4 regions of the Cetobacterium sp. ZWU0022 genome follow, and region 1 is predicted to be linked to each of the others. Evidence: riboswitches for the same ligand, from Rfam matches in the RefSeq annotation. Region 1 holds a riboswitch; each other region holds the start of a gene.
The links. A riboswitch is a leader RNA that binds a small molecule or an ion and turns the genes downstream of it on or off. The one in region 1 is predicted to bind cobalamin.
Positions count from the first base shown of each region.

Region 1 (5,738 bases):
ATATTTGATTATAAAAAAGATAGGTTTGAATGATTATGATCTAGAAATAACTAAAAACAAGGTAAATTCGGAAGGACTAAAATTGAATTTAGCTAAAGAAGCTTCATTGAAAATCGTTCAGGAAAATATAGAGAAGCAAGAAAGTTTAGAAAATGTTAGAATTGTTCCTTTAAAAGAGGTATATCCTAATATTTATATCGAGCAGTTAAATGATGATATATTTAATGATACGAAAGAGATTTATATAGGGTTAGAGTTGCCTCAAAACTTGGATTTAAATATGAATTATAGAATTGAGGGAGAGGTATTAAGTCTTAGTTACAATAGAGTAAAAAAGGTTTTGATTGATAAAGTTTTTATATTAGCTATGAAAAATGAAGTTTCAAAGACGATAGCCTTAGATAAATGGTATATACCTGGGCAAAAAATATATATTGATGATTTTAGAGAGGTTCAAGGGTATTATTTATTAGAGGAAACGGGAGTATTGTCTGGAAAATATAGTGGTCTTAAAATAAAAGTAAATGATATAGAAGAAGAGATAGATGAGTTTGGAGAAAGTGAAGAGATAGATTTAGATTTTGGAAGAATGAAAATTGAAAATGGAAGAGCTTCTATTTGTATTGATAAGTTAAATCATTTAATTCAAGGGTCGGAAATTAATTATAAAATTTTTGATAAAAATGAAAATATTATAGAGAGTGTTCGTTTAAAGTTTTATATAGAAAATTAGTTTATAAAATATTATTAAATAAAAAAGGTGAGGTGTGAAATTATGAAGAAATTGGTATTAGTTTTGTTTGCGATTTTTTTAATGGGAGGATGTTTTGCTAAAAAGGTAGATGTGTTATCAAAAGTTCTCGATAATACTTACAGTTTAGAGAATGTAATTGAAGAAAGTCAGATTGATGTTTTTTTTCAGAAGGAAAAAATAGTAGGTAATTCTGGAGTGAATAGATATTTTGCAACTTATAAAATAGATGGAGATAAAATTTCTGTGGGGGAAATAGGTACAACTAGAATGATGGGACCAGAAAATTTAATGTTACAAGAGCAAGGGTATTTAAAAAACTTAAAAGAAGCACAAGAGGTTAGAATAACAGAAAATGGAATTCGAATAGTTACAAAAAGTGGAGTGGAATTAAATTTTGTTAAGAAATAAAAAAATATTAATAAATATAATGATTTTGTTTTTACTCTTGTTGACAGGGTGCTCATCAGCTAAAATTAGTGAAAAAGAAAGACAGGTTAGAGTAGTTAAAATTTCAGGCTTTTACAACAATTGGAAGGGGACTAAATATAGATTAGGTGGAACTACTAAATCAGGAGTAGATTGCTCAGCTCTTATGCAACACTTATATAAACAGAAGTTTGAAGTTAGTTTACCTAGGACAACTGAAAAGATGTCCTTAGAAGGGAAAAAAATAAAAAATAGAACTCACTGGGAAGTTGGAGATTTGTTATTTTTTAAAATTGGTAGAAAAAAAATACGTCATGTAGGTGTTTATTTAGGAAATAATAGATTTTTACATGCATCAACCTCTAGAGGGGTGATTATCTCTGAGGTTGATGATTATTGGAGTAAGCATTTGTGGCAAGTTAGAAAGGTTTTGTAAATTATACCTAAATTGTTATTATATTTTAAATGTACAGATAAAGTTTTTGTTATAAAAAAATTATATTGGAAAATATTAAGTAAGATGTGTTAACATGTGAAGTACTAAAAAATAACATCTTAATATGGAAGTGTGGTTAAATTCCACTACGGCCCCGCCACTGTAAAATTGACGAAAGCACAAAAGCTCACTGAGGTAACTTGGGAAGAGGTGCGAGTAGGGTGAAATGAGTCAGGATACTTTTAAGATGATACTTCGAGGGAGGAAAAATGAATAGAAAAATCATGGTGCTAAGTCTTTTGACTTACACAACTTTGGCTTATTCAAAGTTAGATGAGAGGATTATAAAACTGGAAGAAAGTGTTATAACCACAGATAATTTTGAAACCAATATCAAAGAAACAGGAGCGAATATAACAGTTATAACAAGTGAAGAGATAGTTGAAAAAGGGGCTCAAAATCTTGTGGATATTGTAAGGATGGCACCTGGAGTTATTGTATCACATTATTATGATAGTATTAGATTTGATGTGCGTGGAGCAGGGAGTCCTGTTCATGCAGAAAAAAATACCATAGTAACATTGGATGGAGTACCTATAAAAGGAGATCAGATAACAAATATTCCAATAGCAAATATTGAAAGAGTAGAAGTTGTTCCTGGCGGTGGAGGGATTTTATACGGTGATGGAGCTATTGGAGGAATTGTAAATATTAGATTAAAAAAAATTGATTCATTTTCAGAGGGGAAAAATTATTCAGGGCATATATCAGGATCTGTATCAAGTCATGAATCTAATAAATTTGGTGTTGGTGTGAATACAAAAATGACAGAAAAAATTGCAACAAGTATTGGATATAACTCTAGCTTACAAAGAAGTGATAAAAGAGGCGATGAATATGGAGATATATTTAGTAAAAGAAAGAACTTTGTGCTAAGTACAAAATATAATTTAAATGATGGAGAGATTGACTTTAGATATACAAGAGATGAAAAAAAATATGCTAAAGATGGTGATGTACCAGAGGATATTTATGAAAATGATAGTAGAAATCCGGGGAATATTTCAAGAGGTGAATCACATAGCAATGATTATTACTTAGGATATAGATATGATTTGAGTAAAAAAACTCAACTATACTCTTATTTAGGTTTTTATGAAAAGAAATTTGAAACACACAACCCTAAAAAGGGGGAAATAAAGCATGAAGATGATCAAGAGAAAATATATGGAAAAGTTCAAGTGAAACATAATTATACAGAGAGTGATTATTTTATGTTAGGAACTGATTTAACTAAAGAGATTGCGACTCCCCAGAAAGAGAAAAAATTAGATGATTCAACAAAAGATAGTTATGGAATATTCTTAATGAATGAAAATAAAAGAGGTAAATTTACATTTTTACAAGGTGTTAGATACAATACTGCAGAGTATAACTATTATTTTAGAAATAGATCACCTATTCCAGAAGAGAAGTGGGATACTAAAAATAAGACAAAGTATAATGACTATTCTTACACTTTGGAAACGAGATATTCCTATAATGAATCAGGCGTTGTTTATGGAAAATTATCTAGAGATTTTAGAACTCCGTTAATATCAGAGATGCGTTATACAGTAAATGCTGAAAAATTAAACCCACAAACACAAGATACAATAGAGTTTGGTGTGAAAGATTATATAAATGATACATATATAAGTTTGTCAACATTCTATAAGATGACAAGAGATGAAATCTATTATAGTGGTGAGGAGTATTCGAATTTCCCATATTATAATATTGGAGATACTGAGAGATACGGTGTAGAAATTTTTGCAGAACATTATTTTGAAAAGCTTACTTTAAATACATCAATAACATATATATATCACAAAATAAAAGATTCTAAATTTGATAGTTTAAAAGATAAAGAGGTTCCTTTTATTCCTAATTGGAAATTGGGATTTGGTGCAAGATATGAATTTACACCTAAAATAGTTGGAAACGCAGATGTAATTTACTATGGAAGATATTTTGACTCGGATGATCCTACAAATATCAGAAAAAAGGATCAAGGAGATTATGCAACTGTTGATATTTCATTGTCTTATAAACCTTTAGAATCTCTTACATTAACTGGAAGAGTTAATAATTTGTTTGATGAAAAATATGCAACATATGTGGGATATTGGGATGATACAAGACAATATAATAGAGGGGATGGAAGAATTTATACGTTGGAAGCGACTTATAAATTCTAAGGTAGTTATGAAGAGGCTGAGAAATATTTTAAAGGAAGCTAAAGAAAAAATTGTAAAATTAAACGGTGAAAGAGTTTGTAATCAGACGAGTAATAGTTGTGGTTGTTGTAATTGGGATTATTCTTTGATATCTTTAAAAGAAAAAGCAGAGATATTAAACTTTATTAGTTCTAATGATATTGTTAAAGAGAAAATTTTAAGGAATAAATTAGAGGATAAGGCATGTTATTTTCATGATAAAGAGAGTAAAAGTTGTTTGATATATGATTTTAGACCTATATGCTGTAGATATATTTCTTATAAAATATATGAAAAGAGTGATTGTTTTAAAACTTGTTCTCCTCTTGAACCGTGTAAAAAAGGGAAATCAACTGTAATAAGAATTGAAAAAGAAGAGGTTTGCATTTATGATAAAATTTTGAAAAAGTTTTCTTTGGATGAGAAAGAATATTGTTTTATAGATGATAAAGCGATACCTGAATATCAGGAGTATAAAAAAGGTCAAAATATAAAATTGAGTAGCATAATAGATGAATTAAAAAAGTGATTGCAATTTGCAATCACTTTTTTGATAATTTATAATTAAATAATGCAGCACCAATAATTATAAGACCACCTATCATACTGAAAATATCTGGAATCTCCTGCCAAACCATAAACCCAATTATAGCAGAGAATATAATACTTAAATATTGATATATAGATACTTCACTAGCTAAAGCATATTTATAAGCATAAGCTAAGCCAATCTGTCCGATTGTAGCGAAAATACCTGTTAGAATAAGATAAAGTAGTTGTATCCTGTTTGGGACTATAAATCCTTGAATAAGCATTGGCGGAATCATACCGATCATTGAAAATGCGGAAAACCATAAAACCAAAGTAGAAGGTTCTTCCATAGTTCTTAGATATCTTACTAGTGTATATGCCCCACCTGCAAAAATAGCGGATAAAAATCCGGCTAAAGCTGGTAACATTTCAAAACTGAATTTAGGCTTTATAACTAATAATGCTCCGAATAGAACGACAATAAGTATAGGAATTTGATGTCTTTCTAATTTTTCTTTTAAAAATAAAGTTGCAAAAATAGCAACAAAGAATGGTGAAAGTTTATTTAATAAAGCTGAATCAGCTAAATAAAGTTTGTTAATACAGTAAAAATTTAGAACAGCTCCTGTTAAGCCAGTTGCACATCTAAAAATCATAAATAATCTACTTTTATTGCTACTACCCCAGATATTTATATTTTGACCTTTCATAGAAAAGAGCAACATAACGACTCCTACGAGATTTCTGAAGAAAAGTTTTTCGAAAGTAGAGATATCACTACCAATAAATTTAACTGTAGCTCCCATTAAGGCCATACCTAAAGCGGACACACACATCCATAAAGTTCCTTTTAATCTATCACTCATAATATATTCCTCCCTTAATTCTAAAAGTATTATATCATGAAAAAATGTTAAATTCTACTTAAAAAGTATAAAAAAAAGAGCCGATTGGCTCTTTTTATATTATTCAACAGTAACTGATTTTGCTAGATTTCTAGGCTTATCCACATCAATTCCTTTTGCAACAGATGTAAAGTATGATAGAAGTTGAAGCGGTATAATAGCTAGTAAAACAGAGAAAACATCTTCAATATCATCAATTCCAATAAATTCATCAGATGCTTCGATAGCTTCTTTACAACTTTTTCTTGCGATAGTTGTAATGTGAGCTCCTCTAGCTTTTAGTTCTTTCATATTTGAAACGGTTTTTTCTAAAAGATTTGACTGCGTAGCTACAACTATAACAGGTGTTCCAGGCTCTATTAAAGCGATAGATCCATGTTTTAACTCACCAGCTGCAAAAGCTTCAGTATGTATATACGTAATCTCTT
Region 1 is NZ_JRJZ01000057.1:1,959-7,696, reverse strand. Features, by position in the region: gene L988_RS05460 (hypothetical protein) at 1-733, shown strand, start outside; gene L988_RS05455 (META domain-containing protein) at 776-1,162, shown strand; gene L988_RS05450 (NlpC/P60 family protein) at 1,149-1,616, shown strand; cobalamin riboswitch at 1,689-1,879, shown strand; gene L988_RS05445 (TonB-dependent receptor) at 1,886-3,856, shown strand; gene L988_RS05440 (hypothetical protein) at 3,816-4,403, shown strand; gene L988_RS05435 (DMT family transporter) at 4,417-5,271, opposite strand; gene glmS (glutamine--fructose-6-phosphate transaminase (isomerizing)) at 5,371-5,738, opposite strand, start outside.

Region 2 (5,738 bases), on a different contig from region 1:
ATTAGAAGAACTTGTGAAAGTTATGGGTGGACAAAGAATCCCTAGATTTATGAGAACCCCACTTAACACATATGATAAAGTTTATAATCTATCTACAGGAGGATACAACTCTATAATTGTAGAATCTAAAAACCCTGAAGAGTTAGCTACTGATATGAGTGCTGCTAATAAAGTTTTAGAGGATATTAGCGGAGTTAAAGGACTATATCAAGTTGAAACTATGAGTAATGCTGCTGCTTCATTTGATAAAATTCTAAGTACTTTAAATCTATTTATAACTTTTGTTGCTGGTATCTCACTTTTTGTTGGTGGAATCGGAGTTATGAATATAATGTTAGTTAGTGTTATTGAAAGAACAAAGGAGATCGGAATAAGAAAAGCAATTGGTGCTACAAACAAAGATATACTAATTCAATTTTTAATGGAGTCTGTTATTTTAACAGGAATCGGTGGAGTTGTAGGTGTAGTTATTGGAGTTTCGTTAGCTCTTATAATTGGATACTTTGTAAATATCCCTCCAGTATTTTCGATATTTTCAATATCATTAGCACTCGGAGTTTCAACATTCATCGGAGTTATCTTCGGAGTCACACCAGCTAAAAAGGCTTCGCAACTTAATCCTATAGATGCTTTAAGAGCTGAATAACTTAAAAAAATAAACCCCGTATAGTTAAAAACTAAAACGGGGTTTTATCTTTTTATTTTTTTATTTTTTATCAACTAAAATAGATTCAAAATTTTCTAAATCAATATGACAATAACCATTTGGATTTTTCTTTAAATAATTTTGATGATATTCTTCTGCCAAATAAAAATTTTCCAAAACTTTTATCTCAATTTGAATTTTTTCAGAATAACTTTGCTGTAGAATTAATATCTCCTTATCAATTATTGATTTATCATTTAAATCAGTATAATAAATCCCTGTTCGATACTGTGTTCCTCTATCATTACCCTGTTTGTTTAAACTAGTTGGATCAATAATTCTAAAATAATATTTCAAAAGTAGAGGTAAATCTATAATATTTCTATCATAAATCACTTTTACTGTTTCGGCATGACCTGTATGTCTGTATATAACATCTTCATAGCTTGGATTTTCTGTAGAACCATTAGCATAACCTGAAACAACATCTATCACTCCAGATATTTTTTTCATATAAGCCTCTACTCCCCAAAAACATCCTCCGGCTAAATAAATCTCATGAATATTTAAGTTTGAATCGATATTTTTAATTTTCATAAAATCACCTCATCTACATTATATACAAAATTTGTTAATTTTAATACTAAATATCTTTACTTTTTGCATATCCAGCTTTTTTTTCTATAATATCAATACTTCTATGCTTTTCTAAAAATTTTGCATTCCCTACAAACATATCTTGAATTTCAGGAATCTCTCCTAAAGGAGTTAATTTTACTTTTACTTTGAATCCCTCTTTCTCTAAGTTTTCTTTCCAATCTCCAGCTATATCATTTTTTGCATGATCTCCAGCTACAAACATCATAGGCATTAAGACAACTTCTTTCTTTCCAGCTTTTTTCAATTGTCTCACAACAGTTTCAAAAGTTGGATATCCTTCAACTGTTCCCACATAAATTGGTTCATTCATATCTTTTGCCATATAGTCAAACATTGCATAAGCTGAAGTAGCAGAATTATATGTTCCATGTCCTACTAAAACTACTCCTTCTCTTTTCCCTAGAGGTGCTGCTATTTTCATTATCGCCTTTATTGCGTCTTCATAATGATGTGGATCTGTTAGAAGTGCATCCCCTATTCTCAAATTATTAAAATCTTTTGAATGAAGTAAAACCTCTCTTTTTATTGACTCCATTTCCACACCATCTATTATATTTGTTGGTTGTATAATAACATTTTTATACCCTTGTTTTTTTAATGAAGTCAAAACTTCACTCGGATTATACTTCTTTATTCCCTCGTTAGCCTCTACTCTTTTAGCAACAATTCTCGAAGTATAAGCCTCAAAAACATCAGCTTTTCCTTCAAAAGCCTTAATTGCTTTTTGATTGATTCTATCGATTGTTTTAGCTCTCGTGTCTTTATGTGTAGTTCCAAAATGTGTCATAATTATAGCACTTTTTCCCCCTGTATAAAAATTTGAGTCCTCAAAAGCTTCTTCACCATGAGCTAGAATTAATGCTGATGACAAACAAAATAGTGATAATAATAATTTTTTCATAAAAATAACCTCCCAAATATAATTTTAAATTTGAGAGAAGAGCTTAAACTCTTCTCCGTCCTCGCAGATTATAATGGCAGGTCTCCTGACTCAGATTCACTTTACTCATATTCCTTCCCAAATTTTAAAATAAAAATTCAGTGGATTAACCTATTTTCATCCTCTTTACAGTGGCGGGACCGTTTAAGCTTTTCACTCAATTCCCTTTTAATCTTTCGAACCATTACAGAGGTATATTATCATTACATTGTATTTTTTTCAATCATTCTATAAAAAAAGAATACTCCGTGAGCTATATATATATTATGTTGATATTTAAATATCTATTTTCTTTTATTCTTATAAAAATATACAATATATATTCTAGACACTAAAGCTCCGATTAATGCTGCAAAAAAGTTATAACCATTATTTTGTGCCAAGAAATAAAAACCCCCTAAAAGAATAATAATTCTCACTAGAGATGTGATAAATATAAATAATGACGGATTTTTAAATCTTTTACTTTCATTTACTCCAAAATCTAGACTATAAAAAAATAAAAACCCTAAAACAATCCCACCTACAAATGCAATAACCATCCTACTCATCTCCTTATATTTAAAGAATTTACACCATTAATTCCATATTTTTATTTACTGTAAAATAAACAACTTTCCTTGCAATTAATCTACATTTTAAAATATACAATAAAAGTATTTGACTTTTTTTATTTTTTGTTATATTATTTTAATACAGTCTTTATATTTTGGCAAAATAAGGGAAACCTTATGACGCAAAGCTACAGGGTCTTTTAAATGACAACCAGCTACACTTTATAGTGTAGCTGGTTTTTTTGTTTTTATTAGGAGGGAATTAATGAGAAAAATTTTAATGTTAAGCACTTTATTTGGGGTGGTGTCTCTAAATCTTTTATCAAATGAAGGACAGTCTAATCAAGCAATAATGCAGATTAATGCTAAGGTTTTAAAACCGCTAACAGTAAAAGCTGATAAAGATCTAGAGTTCGGCGATATTTTACCTGGAACTTTCAATCAAGCTTTTTCTAGTTTCTCGCTTCAAGGAGAATCTAATTCGAAAGTTAGAATAACTTTTGAAGGTGTAAAATCTGAAGGAGATAGTTTTAGAGTTCCTTTAAAAAATGGGAATAATAGTTTCACAATTTTATTTAATTGTACTCAAATAAATAAACCTGGTGAATGGATTACTCCTGGAAATGATGTTATTGAATTATCTGATTCAGGAAAACAGATTCTGAATATTGCTGCTTCGACTGATGTAAGTCGTGACCAAGCTCCGGGAATATATTCAGGGAATTTCACTTTAAAAGCTCGTTATAATTAATTGTCATAATCAAATTCACAATAAAAGACATCCTTCATAACAGTATAATTACTATTACAAAGGATGTCTTATTTTTATCTTTCAGCTCTTATTTCGCTTACAACTTCTAATAAAAACTTCTTACATTGATCATTTTTTATTGTATAATAAACCTCGTGTAACTCGTGTGATGGAAACTCTGCTAATAAAATATTCATAGCCATTCTATCTCTATAAATATCACTTCTATTTAAGCTTCTCTCTATTCTTCTTAGACTCTCTTCATCTTCTTCTAAAAGATTATCTACAATTGTATTTGCATTTTTTATCATAATATCTAGATTTGTTAATCTATCTCTACGATTTCTGACTTTGTTCTTCTCATAAAACTTCTTTCCTTTGTTTAACTCTTCTAAAAGACCAAAAAGATTTAATTCAGGATTTTTCTCTAATATATTTAATATCTTTCCGTATATTATATTACTCTCTTTATCCTCAGGACTTTGTTTTTCTAAAGCCATCATATATTTTTTTGAAATTTTTACTAATATCTCATTCATTGGAAATTCCTCCATAACATTTTCTCAGATTAATAGTATATCACATTTTCATAAAATAAATAACCTTTATTATTTTTCTTTAGGTAAATTATACACATCTACTATCTCTACTTTCTCTGGAGGTTCTTTCTTTCCATTTTCTTTAAATCTATCAAACATATCTCCTATATTCATTCTAAATCTTAGAAACAATCCTTGAGCTAATTCTCCATTTGGATCAAAATCTTTATCCCTAAAACCAACAAAATTATATCCTAAAGATAACCATAAATTACTTTTAAATATATAACCTAGTTCGAATCCTAAACCATAATCTATATTTTTTTCACTATCAAATAAAGTTGCCAAATTAATTCCAGCTGTCCAGTTGTCAAAAAGATCATAACTTATTCCTCCTGCAAGTAAATAGCTTCTATAACTACTTTCTGTTCCATCATATTTTATATTACTGCTTTTCGCAGCTAGCGTTATATTTTTTTCACTGTTTATTTTACTTTGAAAGTTATGAGCACTTCTTATTATATGTGTATATTTTTTATAATTTTCATCTACAATATTTTTCGAATAGTTAAACTCATACTTATTAAGAGAATGGTATGAATTATCTTTTGCATCTCTATAAGCTAATCCAATTAAAAATCTATTCTCTTCTTCATCTCCTTCAATATAATATCTATTTTTAGCTATAAAATATGTACTTTTACTGAATTGTTTTCCATAACTAAGCTTATTCAAAAATGAAGATTTATCTTCTATTTCAAATTCAAACTCTCCTCTCATTCTTCCGAAATTTATATCCTCATAATCATAACCAACAGTTAGATTTGTTTCACTATTTTCCTCACTACTTAGAGCACTAACTCTTTCAAAAGTTCCAAATATCTCTAAATTTTCCATCAGATTAAATTTTCTCTTAAGTCCGTATGCAAACTCAGGAATCACGGATTCATCATCATTCTCCTCTCGATACTCTGAATATATCTCTGTCTCTAAATAGTTTGTTTTTACTCCGAATACTGTTCTATTTCCCTCTTCCTCTCCCTCTAAGTAATAGAAATCACTAAGCTCTGAAACTAATTCATGCCTCATATACACAGATGTTTTATCAAATAATTTGTAATCTGCTCCAATTGCTATTCTTTTCTGATCAGGATTTTCAATGCCTTGTTCATATTCTAAAAACAATTTCAGTTTATCATCTTCCATTCCCTTCCAAGTTATTCTTCCACCAAGACTATAGGTAGTTTCTAACTCTGTTATATTTTCTTTAATATATTGACGCAATCCTGCTTCATATTTAAAGTTTTTCATCCATTCACTTTCATATCCTAAATATGTATCAATTTTTCTTTCTTTACTTCCACTTTCCAATTCTCTTTCTTCTAAAGATGATTCAATCTTCATTTTTCCTTTTTCTTCAAATCCATATTCTATATTTATTTTTGCTCTATTAATACCATCCTCGACATTCGCATCTTCGTTATTATACTCAGGGTCTGCTCTTTCATATATTGCCTCAGCTTTTAAATTTTCTTTTTCATACTGTGCAAATATAGATGTAGCATTTCCTCTTTCACCTAACTCATCTGTTGTAAATGACTGTTCAACAACAACCAAGGTATCTTCAGTTTCATAAATTGCGTGTAGA
Region 2 is NZ_JRJZ01000082.1:17,414-23,151, reverse strand. Features, by position in the region: gene L988_RS06515 (ABC transporter permease) at 1-646, shown strand, start outside; partial or broken gene msrA (peptide-methionine (S)-S-oxide reductase MsrA) at 710-1,213, opposite strand; gene L988_RS06505 (sirohydrochlorin cobaltochelatase) at 1,290-2,207, opposite strand; cobalamin riboswitch at 2,265-2,447, opposite strand; gene L988_RS06500 (ATP synthase subunit I) at 2,531-2,788, opposite strand; cyclic di-GMP riboswitch class I at 2,948-3,023, shown strand; gene L988_RS06495 (DUF4402 domain-containing protein) at 3,066-3,551, shown strand; gene L988_RS06490 (hypothetical protein) at 3,626-4,090, opposite strand; gene L988_RS06485 (DUF11 domain-containing protein) at 4,160-5,738, opposite strand, start outside.
Region 2: it holds a riboswitch for cobalamin, as region 1 does, so the genes downstream of both, L988_RS06505 (sirohydrochlorin cobaltochelatase) here and L988_RS05445 (TonB-dependent receptor) in region 1, are expected to answer to the same signal.

Region 3 (5,738 bases), on a different contig from region 1:
CATAAACAACATCTCCTCCTCCTCTTAAAGTACCTATTACTTGTATAATAGCATAAAATCTTGCAGGAATAAAGAAGGCCATGGTTTTTAATACAACATTTACATTTTTAGCAGTTTCTGGAGTTATTTTAAATATCCCAACAATAGATGGAGAGATAAAATAGAAAACGAAACCTATAAAGATTCCAAGAAGGACCCCGAATTGAGATATTTTTCTAGAAAGATTATACGCTTCCTGTTTTTCACCGGCTCCAATTTTATTTCCAATGATAATTGCTGATGCAGCTCCAATACCTATTCCAAATATGTTGAACATATTATTTATTGTAATTGCTATTTGCATAGTAGCGGTTGCATTTACTCCAAGTTGAGCATATGCAATAGAGAATGTAGAGATTCCTAGAATCCACATGATATCGTTGAAGATAACAGGAGATGCTATCTTGAAAAATTCTTTAAATTTTTGTATTGAAAGATTTTTGTAACTGTTGAATTTTGTAGCGATTACATTATCAAATTTATATATTGCAAATAGAATAAATGCTAGCTCCATAGTTCTAGATATTGTAGTTCCAAGAGCAGCTCCTGTAACACCGAGTCTAGGCGCACCGAATTTTCCAAATATAAATAGATAGTTTAAAATTCCATTGAATATAATTCCAACAATACTTCCATACATAGGTAGTTTTGTTTGTGCAGTACTTCTAAGAGCCATTGAAAATGCTAATGTTATCGATGATAAAATATAACTTACTGCAACGGTTCTAAGATAACTGACACCAAGTTGTGTAACTACTGGATCCTTTAAGAAAATATGTATTATGTTTTCTGGAAATAGTATGGCGATACTTGCAAAAAATATAGATACAACAACGGAAATAAGAAGAGATAAATCTAAAAATTCATGAATTTTTTTAATATCCTTTTTTCCCCAAAGTTGTGACATAAAGATAGAGGCACCCATACCAACTCCAGCAACTGAGTAGAAGAAAATCATATAAAATTGATTGGATAATCCAACAGCAGCAATTTCGCTTTCTCCGAGTTTTCCAACCATGATGTTGTCTAATAAGTTTAATGATGCCGTAATCAAACTTTGTAAAATGATTGGAATGGCTAGAGCCATTAACATTTTGATAAAGCTTTTTTCAAATTTAAATTTTTGAATCATATAACACTCCTTTTGTAAATTAAAGAGCAGATGGGTTATAAGCTGCCCATCTGCTCTTTTTATTTGTAATTATTATTTTTTCTTTTTTGCTTTGGTTTTAATTTTTTTCTTTGGTTTTCTAACGCTTCTTTCATCTTTATATTCAACATAAGATTTGATATGTTTATATTTCTCTATTAAAAGAGGGTTTTTAGCTACTGAGAATCCAAATTGTCCAATAGGTTTTTTAGACATTGGGAAATACTCTCCGTGGCAATAGTTTATTAAGTTAGCCCATTCGAAGTGAATCTTTCCCTTTTCATCGATTATATTTTTATTTATATGAGATCCAACAACCTCAGCTAAAAATAAATCATGAGTTCCTAGAGGTATGATTTGTTTAACTTTACATTCAATGTTTATAGGAAAATCCTCGATATAGGGTGAATTTACATGATGTCCTGGCTTTGAAGTTAAACCAAGATGTTTTATTTTATCGACATCTCTACCAGATATAACTCCACAATAGTCGGTTTCTCTAACTTGGAAAGTATTTGGAAGATTAACGGTAAACTCCATAGTTTCTTTTATATATTCATATGATAATCTTTCAGGTCTAATTGAAATTGAAAGCATAGGTGGGTTTGTACAGATAGTACCAGTCCATGCAACGGTAAAAGCATTTTCTTTACCATCTTTATTTTTAGATGTAATAACTACAGCTGGAACAGGATTTAAAACTACACTTCCTTTAAATAGTTCTTTAGTCATTTTGATTCCTCTTTCTTTAAATGTTTTATCTTATCTTTTTATTATACATCAATAATTATTCGATGTCTAGTTTCTGAAAGTAAAAAAAAGCTTGTAAAATTAAAAGAAACATTATATTAATATAGAATACTAAAAATAAAAAAGAGGTGAAAAAATGAAAAGATTAAGATGTGATGTTGGATTTGCGGATAGTTTATTGTTTTTATTAGGGTGGACACTATTAGTTGTAATAACTTTTGGATTGGCTTCACCATTCTTTTTATTCTCACTAATAAAGTTTATGATTAATAAAACTGTAATAGTGGAAGAGTAATAGATAGTTAAAAGGAGTGAATGAAATGAAAAAGATATTAATTGTATCAATATTTTCAGTTTTAATTTTATCAGGTTGCTCTAATGTAGGTTCTAATACAATAGGCTCAACAACAGTTGGTGCAGGAGCGGGAGCATTGCTAGGGCAAGCTATCGGTGGAGATAGTAAGGCTACACTTTTAGGAGCCGGAATAGGTGCAGCGGCAGGAGCATTAGTTGGATCAGTTCAGGATCAAACTCAAACGATAAAAGATGTGAATCAGCAACCGTATTACCAGCAACAACCACAATATACTCAGCCACAATATAATAACCAATATAATAATCAGCAAAATACAAAACCGTATTATAGTCAACCGTATTAAAAGATTAAAGAGCCTTCAATTGAAGGCTCTTTTTGTTATAATCTCTAACACAAATGACTAAAGATAGGTTTAAATGCATTATTTTAGTTTTGTTTATAAACGATAAATTTTAAAAATGATTGACTTGTACATTATCATTATGTATAATTATGATAAATATGTATAGTATTAATGGTTCAAGAAGTTGATTAAAAGGAAAGATGAGTGAAAATCTCACACGGTCCCGCCACTGTAAGGAGGACGAAATTAGACTAAGCCACTGTAATTTTATGGGAAGGCCTAAGAGTAGGATGAATCTGAGTCAGGATATCTGCCATCAATATTTTAAGAAAATATAAAATCTGCGGTGAACAGATTTATATTTAGATTTGTTTACATTCAATTCTAATTATAAAAATTTTATTCACTTTCGCACTTTTATATTTCCGCTAAACTTCAATTAAAGTTAGGAGAAAGATATATGAAACATAAGAATATAATGGTTGTTGGGACATCTTCAGGAGCAGGGAAGAGCATAACAGTAACGGGCTTATGTAGAGCATTTTTTAAAGACGGACACGCGGTATTACCTTTTAAATCTCAAAACATGGCACTGAACTCTTATATAACAAAATCTGGGCATGAAATGGGAAGAGCTCAAGCTGTACAAGCTGTAGCTTGTGAAGTGGATGCTCACTATACTATGAATCCTATTTTACTAAAACCAACTGGCGATAGAAGAATTCAGGTTATTGTAAATGGAAAATCTATCGGAAACATGGGTGGATTAGAGTATGGAAGTTATAAAACAGAGTTAAAAAAAGATATAATGCTTGCATATGATTATATAAAAAATAACAGTGAAATATGTGTTGTTGAGGGAGCTGGTAGTCCTGTTGAATTAAATATAAAGCAAGATGATATAGTTAATATGGGGTTAGCTGAGATGATAGATGCGCCTGTTATTTTAGTTGCAGACATTGATAGAGGTGGAGTCTTTGCTTCAATTTATGGGACAATTTGCTTGATGGAACCAGATGAAAGAGCTAGAGTAAAAGGTGTGATTATAAATAAGTTTAGAGGAAATGTTGATATATTAAAACCAGGGTTAAGTAAAATCGAGGAGCTAACAGGAGTTCCAATCTTAGGAGTTATGCCATACTTTGAACTAGACATAGAGGATGAGGATGGTGTTACAGAGAAGTTTAATAAAATAAAAAATAAAAAAGGTGAGATAAATATTTCGGTTATAAAATTGAAACATATATCAAACTTTACAGATATAGATGCTCTTTCAATAAATGAGGATGTAAATATAAAATATATTACATCAGCTCATGAATTAGGAGATGAAGATTTAATAATAATTCCAGGGTCTAAAAATACCATAGATGATTTGAAAGATATAAAAGAGAAAGGGATCGCTCAAGAGATTATAAAGCTTTCTAGAAGAGGCATTCCTATTGTGGGGATATGCGGAGGGTTTCAAATTTTAGGAGAGAGAGTTTTAGATCCGTATGGTATTGAAGGAGATATAAAGGAGCTACCTGGGTTAGGTCTTTTAGATATAGAAACTGTCATGGAAAAGGAAAAAGTTACAACTCAATACTCCGGAGTATTAAATGGTAACAGTGGTTTATTAGAAGGTATGGGAAGTATTTTTGTAAAGGGATATGAGATTCATCAAGGAGTTACATCTGGAAAAGAGATTTCGTGTACAGAGGATAATAGATTGATTGCAACAGTAAATGAAAATATATTTGGAACTTATCTACATGGAATTTTTGATAATACTGAGTTTTCTGATTTTATTTTAAATAAAATTAGAGAGAAGAAAGGTCTTGAAAAAAAAGAGTCTGAGATGGATTTTGATGAATATAGACTTCGTGAACTAGATAAATTAGAAGAAATATTTAGAGAGAATATAGACATGAAAGCTATTTATAAGATTTTGGAGGGCGAGGTATGAGCTTCACATTAAAATTTTTAATAGCGTATGTTTTAGATTTGATGTTTGGAGATCCGTATTGGTTTCCACATCCAGTTAGATTGATAGGTAACTATATAAATATAATAGAAAAAAATATCTATAAATTTAAAAATAAAAAATTTTGGGGAGCTATTATGGCTATAGTTGTTATAATTACAACGGCAATAGCTTCTTATTATATAGCTAAAAGCTCAGAATACTTAGAAATTTTCTTTCTTTATACAACTTTAGCAACAAAAAGTTTAGGAGCTGAAGGTATAAAAGTTTATAAAATTTTAAAAAGTGGCGATTTAGAAAGAGCTCAAAAAGAGCTATCATATCTTGTAAGTAGAGATACAGGCGAAATGGATGAGGTTCAAGTTGTGAGAAGTACAATGGAAACTATAGCTGAGAACTCTGTGGATGGGATAATAGCACCGATGTTTTATGCTTTTTTGGGAAGTTTAGTAATGATTGATGGAGTCTCTTTAGCATTACCTTTAGCTATGGGATATAAAGCTATAAATACTTTAGATTCTATGGTTGGATATAAAAATGAAAAGTATATTGATTTTGGAATGGCATCTGCAAAAATAGATGATCTCTTTAATCTTATACCAGCTAGATTATCAGGAGCTTTAATTATTCCAATAGCAACTTTTCTTTTGGGAATGGGAATGAAAAAACCTTTAAAGATATTTTTTAGAGATAGAAAAAATCATTCGAGTCCAAATTCTGGCCATCCAGAAGCAAGCTTTGCAGGAGCTATTGGGGTTCAGTTTGGAGGAAAGACTAGATATTTTGGAAAGCTTTATGAGAAGCCAACAATAGGAGATAAAATAAAAGAGTTTGAAAAAGAGGATATAAAAAAATGTTATAAAATTATGTTTATGACATCTTTGGTGGGAGTTGTTTTATTTAGTAGTTTAATACAATTAGTATAAAGATGGGATGTGAGAACATGGATTTACATGGTGGGAATATTTATAGATTGAAAAGAGAGGATGGAGTAGAGGTATTAGATTATAGTTCTAATATAAATCCTTTAGGGGTTCCGGAGAGCTTTAAGAAAGCAGTTATAGAAAATTTCGAAGCTTTGGAGAAGTATCCGGATATAGATTATGTAGAGTTGAGACAATCTATAGCAAACTATAATAGTTGCTCAATAGACAATGTTGTTGTTGGAAATGGA
Region 3 is NZ_JRJZ01000117.1:103,264-109,001, reverse strand. Features, by position in the region: gene L988_RS09585 (MATE family efflux transporter) at 1-1,171, opposite strand, end outside; gene L988_RS09580 (flavin reductase family protein) at 1,244-1,921, opposite strand; gene L988_RS13695 (hypothetical protein) at 2,076-2,234, shown strand; gene L988_RS09575 (YMGG-like glycine zipper-containing protein) at 2,260-2,598, shown strand; cobalamin riboswitch at 2,754-2,931, shown strand; gene L988_RS09570 (cobyric acid synthase) at 3,059-4,546, shown strand; gene cbiB (adenosylcobinamide-phosphate synthase CbiB) at 4,543-5,490, shown strand; gene cobD (threonine-phosphate decarboxylase CobD) at 5,508-5,738, shown strand, end outside.
Region 3: it holds a riboswitch for cobalamin, as region 1 does, so the genes downstream of both, L988_RS09570 (cobyric acid synthase) here and L988_RS05445 (TonB-dependent receptor) in region 1, are expected to answer to the same signal.

Region 4 (5,738 bases), on a different contig from region 1:
TTAATGACCTCTACCTCTATTCCAAATATCTCATTAATTTTTTCAGAAGTTATAATATTTTCAGGAGTTCCTTCATACTTTATCTCTCCATCTTTCATAGCAAAAATATAATCACAATACCGGCTAGCAATATTTATATCGTGTATTACAGCAACTACAGTTTTATTTAATTTTTTTACTAAATCCATAATCTGATATTGATATCTTATATCTAAATGATTTGTAGGTTCATCCAATAATAAAACTTCGCTCTCCTGAGCTATTGATCTAGCTATTAAAACCCTTTGCATCTCCCCACCAGAAAGAGTTAAAAAACTAGCTTGTTTTAAATGAAGCATTCCTACTTGGTTCAATGCATCATCAATATCTTTTTCATTCGAGTTACTAGTAAATAAAGAGCTTCTATTATATCTTCCCATTTCTACTATCTCTTTAACAGAAAAATCAAAATTTATCTTTTGGTTTTGACTAAGTACTGATAATTTTCTTGATAACTCTTTTACTGAATAATCATTAAGTTCTATATCGTCTAAATATACACTATTTTTTTGTGGGATATAGTTACGGTAAACATTTTTCAATAACGTACTTTTCCCACATCCGTTTTCTCCTATAATTCCTATAAACTCTCTTTTTTTTATTTTTAACCTTATATTTTTCAAAATCTCTTTTTCATCTATTTTAAAGTCTAGGTTTTCTATTTTTATCACAAATCTATCCTCCAAAATTATAACTATTTTTTCTTAACATGCTCATAAAAAATGGTGCACCTAACATTGAAGTAATTACTCCAATAGGAATCTCTTGGGTTTTAAAAACTGCTCTTGTCAATGTATCTGTTCCTAACAAAAATACTGCTCCTAAAAGAATTGCTGACGGTATTAATCTTTTATGATTGCTTCCAACAAAACCTCTACAAATATGAGGTATCACCAATCCAACAAACCCAATTACTCCAGTTGCAGATACTATAAATCCTGTTAAAAAAGTAGACACCATAACTATCAAAAACCTTAATCTTTTTACATCCACACCTAAAGTTTCTGCCAACTCATCTCCAGCTATTAAAATATTTAGTTCTCTATACTTTAGTGAAATAAGTCCTATTGATATTAAAAGAACAATAAAAAGAGTTGTCAAACTATCCCATCTTGCACCAGCTAAGCTTCCCGATATCCAAAACATAGCTCCTCTCAACTGAGCTTCATTTTTAGCTGTTGTAACTAAAAAAGTAGTAACTCCCGAAAAAAGCGAAGACACGGCTACCCCTATTAATACAAGTTTTGTACTAGAGTATCCTCCATTTCCAGCTAAATAAAAAACTAAAAATGCTGTCAGTGTTCCAAATATAAAAGCCCCTATCCCTGGAGAAAATCCTATTCCTAGTAATCCTCCTAAAACAATTGATATCACAGCTCCAGTACTAGCTCCAGAGGAGATTCCCAAAATATATGGACTTGCCAATGAGTTTTTTGTCAATGCTTGCATTAGTATTCCAACTAATGACAATCCGCCACCACTTAAAAGAGATAATATGACTCTTGGAACTCTCAAATTCCACACAATCATCTCTGTCGACTTTTTCCACTCGATAGAAAAAATCTCTCTATTCAAACTTTTGTTTATTATAATCTTCCAAACATGCAATGGTGATAGAGAAACACTTCCTACTGTAACAGCTATAGTTCCTAAAATAAATATTAAAGTCACTGAAATTAATATAAGATTTTTGCTCTGCACTCTCACTTTTGCTCCTCACTCAACCCTTCTGAAATTTTTTCAATTCCTTTACTCACTTTTATTCCCGAAGATAGATAACTTAGAGGTATTCTTATAAATCTATCTTTTTTTACAGCTTCAAGCTCTGATATTGGAGAACGATTTTTTAAGAAATCTATCTTTGACTCATAACTTTTATCTCCATAATCTATAACAATTATTGCTAAGGGATTCTCATCTAATATTTTCTCCCAACTTCCAGTTCCAAAACTAAAGCTACTTTTTCTAAAAATATTTTCAGCTCCAGCTATTTCCATCATTGTATTTCCTATTCCATTTCCTCCAATTACAAATGGTGCTGACTCTTGACTATCATAAGCAAATATTTTAATCTTTTTCTTTCCTAAATTTTTTGATTTCACTTCTTCTATCTCTGACTTCATATTTTTTACAACTTGATTTGCATTTTTTTCAAGATTAAATCTTTTTCCAAAATATAAAATATCCTCATAGATATCATCTATATTTGATGTTTTTTGAGATTTTGTAAAAAAAACTTCTACTCCATTTTCTTTTAATTCTTCAATAGTTCCTAGATTTTTAGGTGTTGCTATTGATTGCCATCCTGTTAAAAAAGTTGGATTCAATGAATAAAATAACTCTTTTGTTGGGGCTCCTGCTGCTAAAACAGGAATTTTATTATATTTCTGTTGGAGCTCTGGAAGAATCTCATCATCTAAAAAAGATGTTCCAATCAAATAATCTTCTGCTCCTATAGCCAACAACATCTCAGTTGTAAATTGTGATGTTGATACAACTCTTATAGAATCACTTGAAAAGGTAAGCGTAGTTAGTAATAAAAATAAAAATAATTTTTTCATATTCTTTCTCCTTTGAATAAAAAACGGAAGAGATTATCTCTTCCAAGTTTAATGGCTTGCTTTTCTCCCTCTTGCATATTCAGCTTTTTTTACAAGAATATCTTCAGGTCTTATATTTTCTAACTCTCTAGCCTTTTCAATAAAAATATTTTGAACTCTTTCTATTTCTCCTAATCCTTTTAAGTTTAAAGATACTTCAAACCCATTCTCTTCTAAAGCCTCTTTCCAGTCTTCAGCTATATCATTTTTTGCATGATCTCCAGCAACAAACATAAGAGGCATAAGTGTAACCTTCTCTTTTCCATCTTTCTTTAGCTCTTTAACAACCTTATCTAACCCTGGATATCCCTCCACAGTTCCTACATAAATAGGTTTTTCTAAATCTCTAGCTATATAATCTAACATAGGATATGTTGAGTGTGCTGGATGTTCCGTTCCATGACCTATCATAACGACAGCTTCACTTTTCGATAAATCTCCTATCTCATCTTCTAAAACTTCTAAAAGATGAAAGTAATCTTCTACTGATGTCAAAAGTGGAGTTCCAACTCTTATATCTTCAAATCTATCTGTAAAACTTTCAACTTCTCTTTTTAATGCTTCCATCTCTGTTCCATTTATTATATATGTTGGCTGAAGGATTACATGCTTATATCCCTCCACCAGTAATTTTTCTAAAATTTGAGTTGTATTTAAATTTTCTATTCCTCTTTTAGCTAAAATTCTATTTATTATTCTTGAAGTAAACACTTGATAAAAATCCAATTTTGGAAACTCAGCCTTTATCTTTTTATTTATAACATCTATTGTTTTCTCTCTAGTATCCTCGTGTGTAGTTCCAAAATGAGCAACTACAACCGCTCCTTTTTCTAAGTCCTTATAAAAATCCATCTTCTCTCCTCATATACATTTTTTATAGTAATACAAATTTTTCACCAATAAAAAAACCTCTCTTTTATCAATGAATTTTAAAGAGAAGTCAAATATATCAATATTATGCTTCTCCGTCCTCGCAGAATCTTTAATAATGGCAGGTCTCCTGACTTAGATTCATCCTACTAACAGCCCTTCCCAAAACTTTTCATTTCAGTGGTATTACTGCTTTTGTCCTCTATACAGTGGCGGGACCGTTTGAGATTTACACTCAATTCCCTTTTAATCTATAGAACCATTACTCTTCTTTATATGTAATATTAACACTTTATCGTACAAATTTCAATCAAATTATCTAAAATTTATAACATTATCATCTATTATTTATATTATTTATATCTTAAAGTATTGACTTTTATATATAAAAAAAGTTACTATTAAATTAATAACACACAAAGGAGATAACTCTATGAAAATAACTTCATCTAAATCTTTGTTATATTATTTAAAAAAAGAAAGAAAATTACTACTCTTTTTTCTTTCGATAAGACTAGCAATGACTGCTATAGATATCTACTCTCCTCTTTTAATAAAAAATTTAATTGATGAGGCCTTACCAACTAAAAATATAAATCTACTGCTAAAGTTTTCAATAATTTTAATAGTTTTATATATACTTCGTCTAGCTTTTGCAGTTCATTCTCAAGCTAATGGAAAACTTATGGGAAGTAAAATAAAACAATCCATGAGAAATGACCTTGTGAAGAAATTATTATCTCAACCTGCTGAATTTTTTAAAAAAAATCAAAGTGGTGATCTAATTTCTAGAGTAATAAGTGATTTAGATAGTGTTTCAACACTTTGTCACAGAGGATTAGAAGACTTTATATTTTCGGTTATTACAATTATTGCATCCATTTTCATTATGATTGATTTTGATTTAAAGTTATCTCTAATAACTTTATTTCCTCTTCCATTGACTCTTTTCTTTGTATATAAAGAAAATAAAAAAATGAAAGCTGGACATAGATTGGTACGAAAAAACTCAGGAATACTATCCTCTAATTTTCATGACACTCTAAGAACCATCTCATTTTTAAAAGATAATCATTTAGAAAAATATGCAGAAAATAAATTTCTAGAAAAAAATCAATCTTTATTGAATAGCGAGAAGGAAAATATGATTCCATCTAGTTTAATTGTTTCTGGAGTTACATTCTATTCTAATATAACCCAACTTATAATTATACTCGCAGGTGGATATCTATATATAAAAGATGGTGTTACTATGGGGATTATACTATCTTTCTTATTGCTTGTTGATCGATTTAGATTACGTATTATGAGAATGGTTGGCTTAGTTGATATTTATCAGAAAGGAATATCTGGAGTTAATCGTTTTAATGAGATTATAAATTTAAAAGATAGACCTGACGGTAATTTTGATTTCAACGAGCAGATTAAATCTATCGAATTTAAAGATATAAGCTTCTCTTTTGAAGAAAACAGTATTTTAAAAAACTTTAATCTAAAAATAAATAAAGGCGAAAAAATCGCTTTAGTCGGTGAAAGTGGAATTGGAAAAAGTACTACTGCTTCTCTTTTAAAAAGATCTCTTATTCCAACTGAAGGTAAAATCTTAATCAATGGAATTCCTTTAAACGAAATAACTTTTAAAAGTTATTTAAGCAAATTGGCCATTGTAGATCAAAGTGATTATATAATCAATGGAAGCATGATTGAAAACATTACTCTTGTTAAAGAAAATTTCTCAGATGAAGAGATAAAATTTGCAATCGATAAATCCTATGTATATGAGATTTTTGATAAGTTTTCTCTTGGAAAAGACACTATAATTGGAGAAGGAGGAGTTCATGCTAGCTCTGGACAAAAACAAAAGATTGCCATGGCTAGATTATTCCTAAAAAATCCAGATTTAATTCTCTTAGATGAAGCTACAAATGCACTAGATATCATAAATGAGAAATCTATTTTAAAAAATATAAAAGAGGAATATAGCGATAGAATTCTTATAGCTATAACTCATAGATTAAGTTTACTAGAGGATTTTGATAAAATTTATGTCCTTGGTGAAAATAATATTGTTGAAGAAGGAAGCTTCTCAGAACTTTTGGCTTCAAAAGGAAAATTTTACAAACTTTACAATGGAATCAGATAAAAAAAAGTCACCCAAAGGTGACTTTTTTAATTATTCATCATCAGAAGAGTTTGCTTCACTTCCTGCTTCCATATCTTGATAAACTT
Region 4 is NZ_JRJZ01000083.1:21,175-26,912, forward strand. Features, by position in the region: gene L988_RS06740 (ABC transporter ATP-binding protein) at 1-710, opposite strand, end outside; gene L988_RS06745 (iron ABC transporter permease) at 715-1,710, opposite strand; gene L988_RS06750 (ABC transporter substrate-binding protein) at 1,743-2,600, opposite strand; gene L988_RS06755 (sirohydrochlorin cobaltochelatase) at 2,649-3,491, opposite strand; cobalamin riboswitch at 3,612-3,788, opposite strand; gene L988_RS06760 (ABC transporter ATP-binding protein) at 3,943-5,652, shown strand; gene L988_RS06765 (cation:dicarboxylate symporter family transporter) at 5,683-5,738, opposite strand, start outside.
Region 4: it holds a riboswitch for cobalamin, as region 1 does, so the genes downstream of both, L988_RS06755 (sirohydrochlorin cobaltochelatase) here and L988_RS05445 (TonB-dependent receptor) in region 1, are expected to answer to the same signal.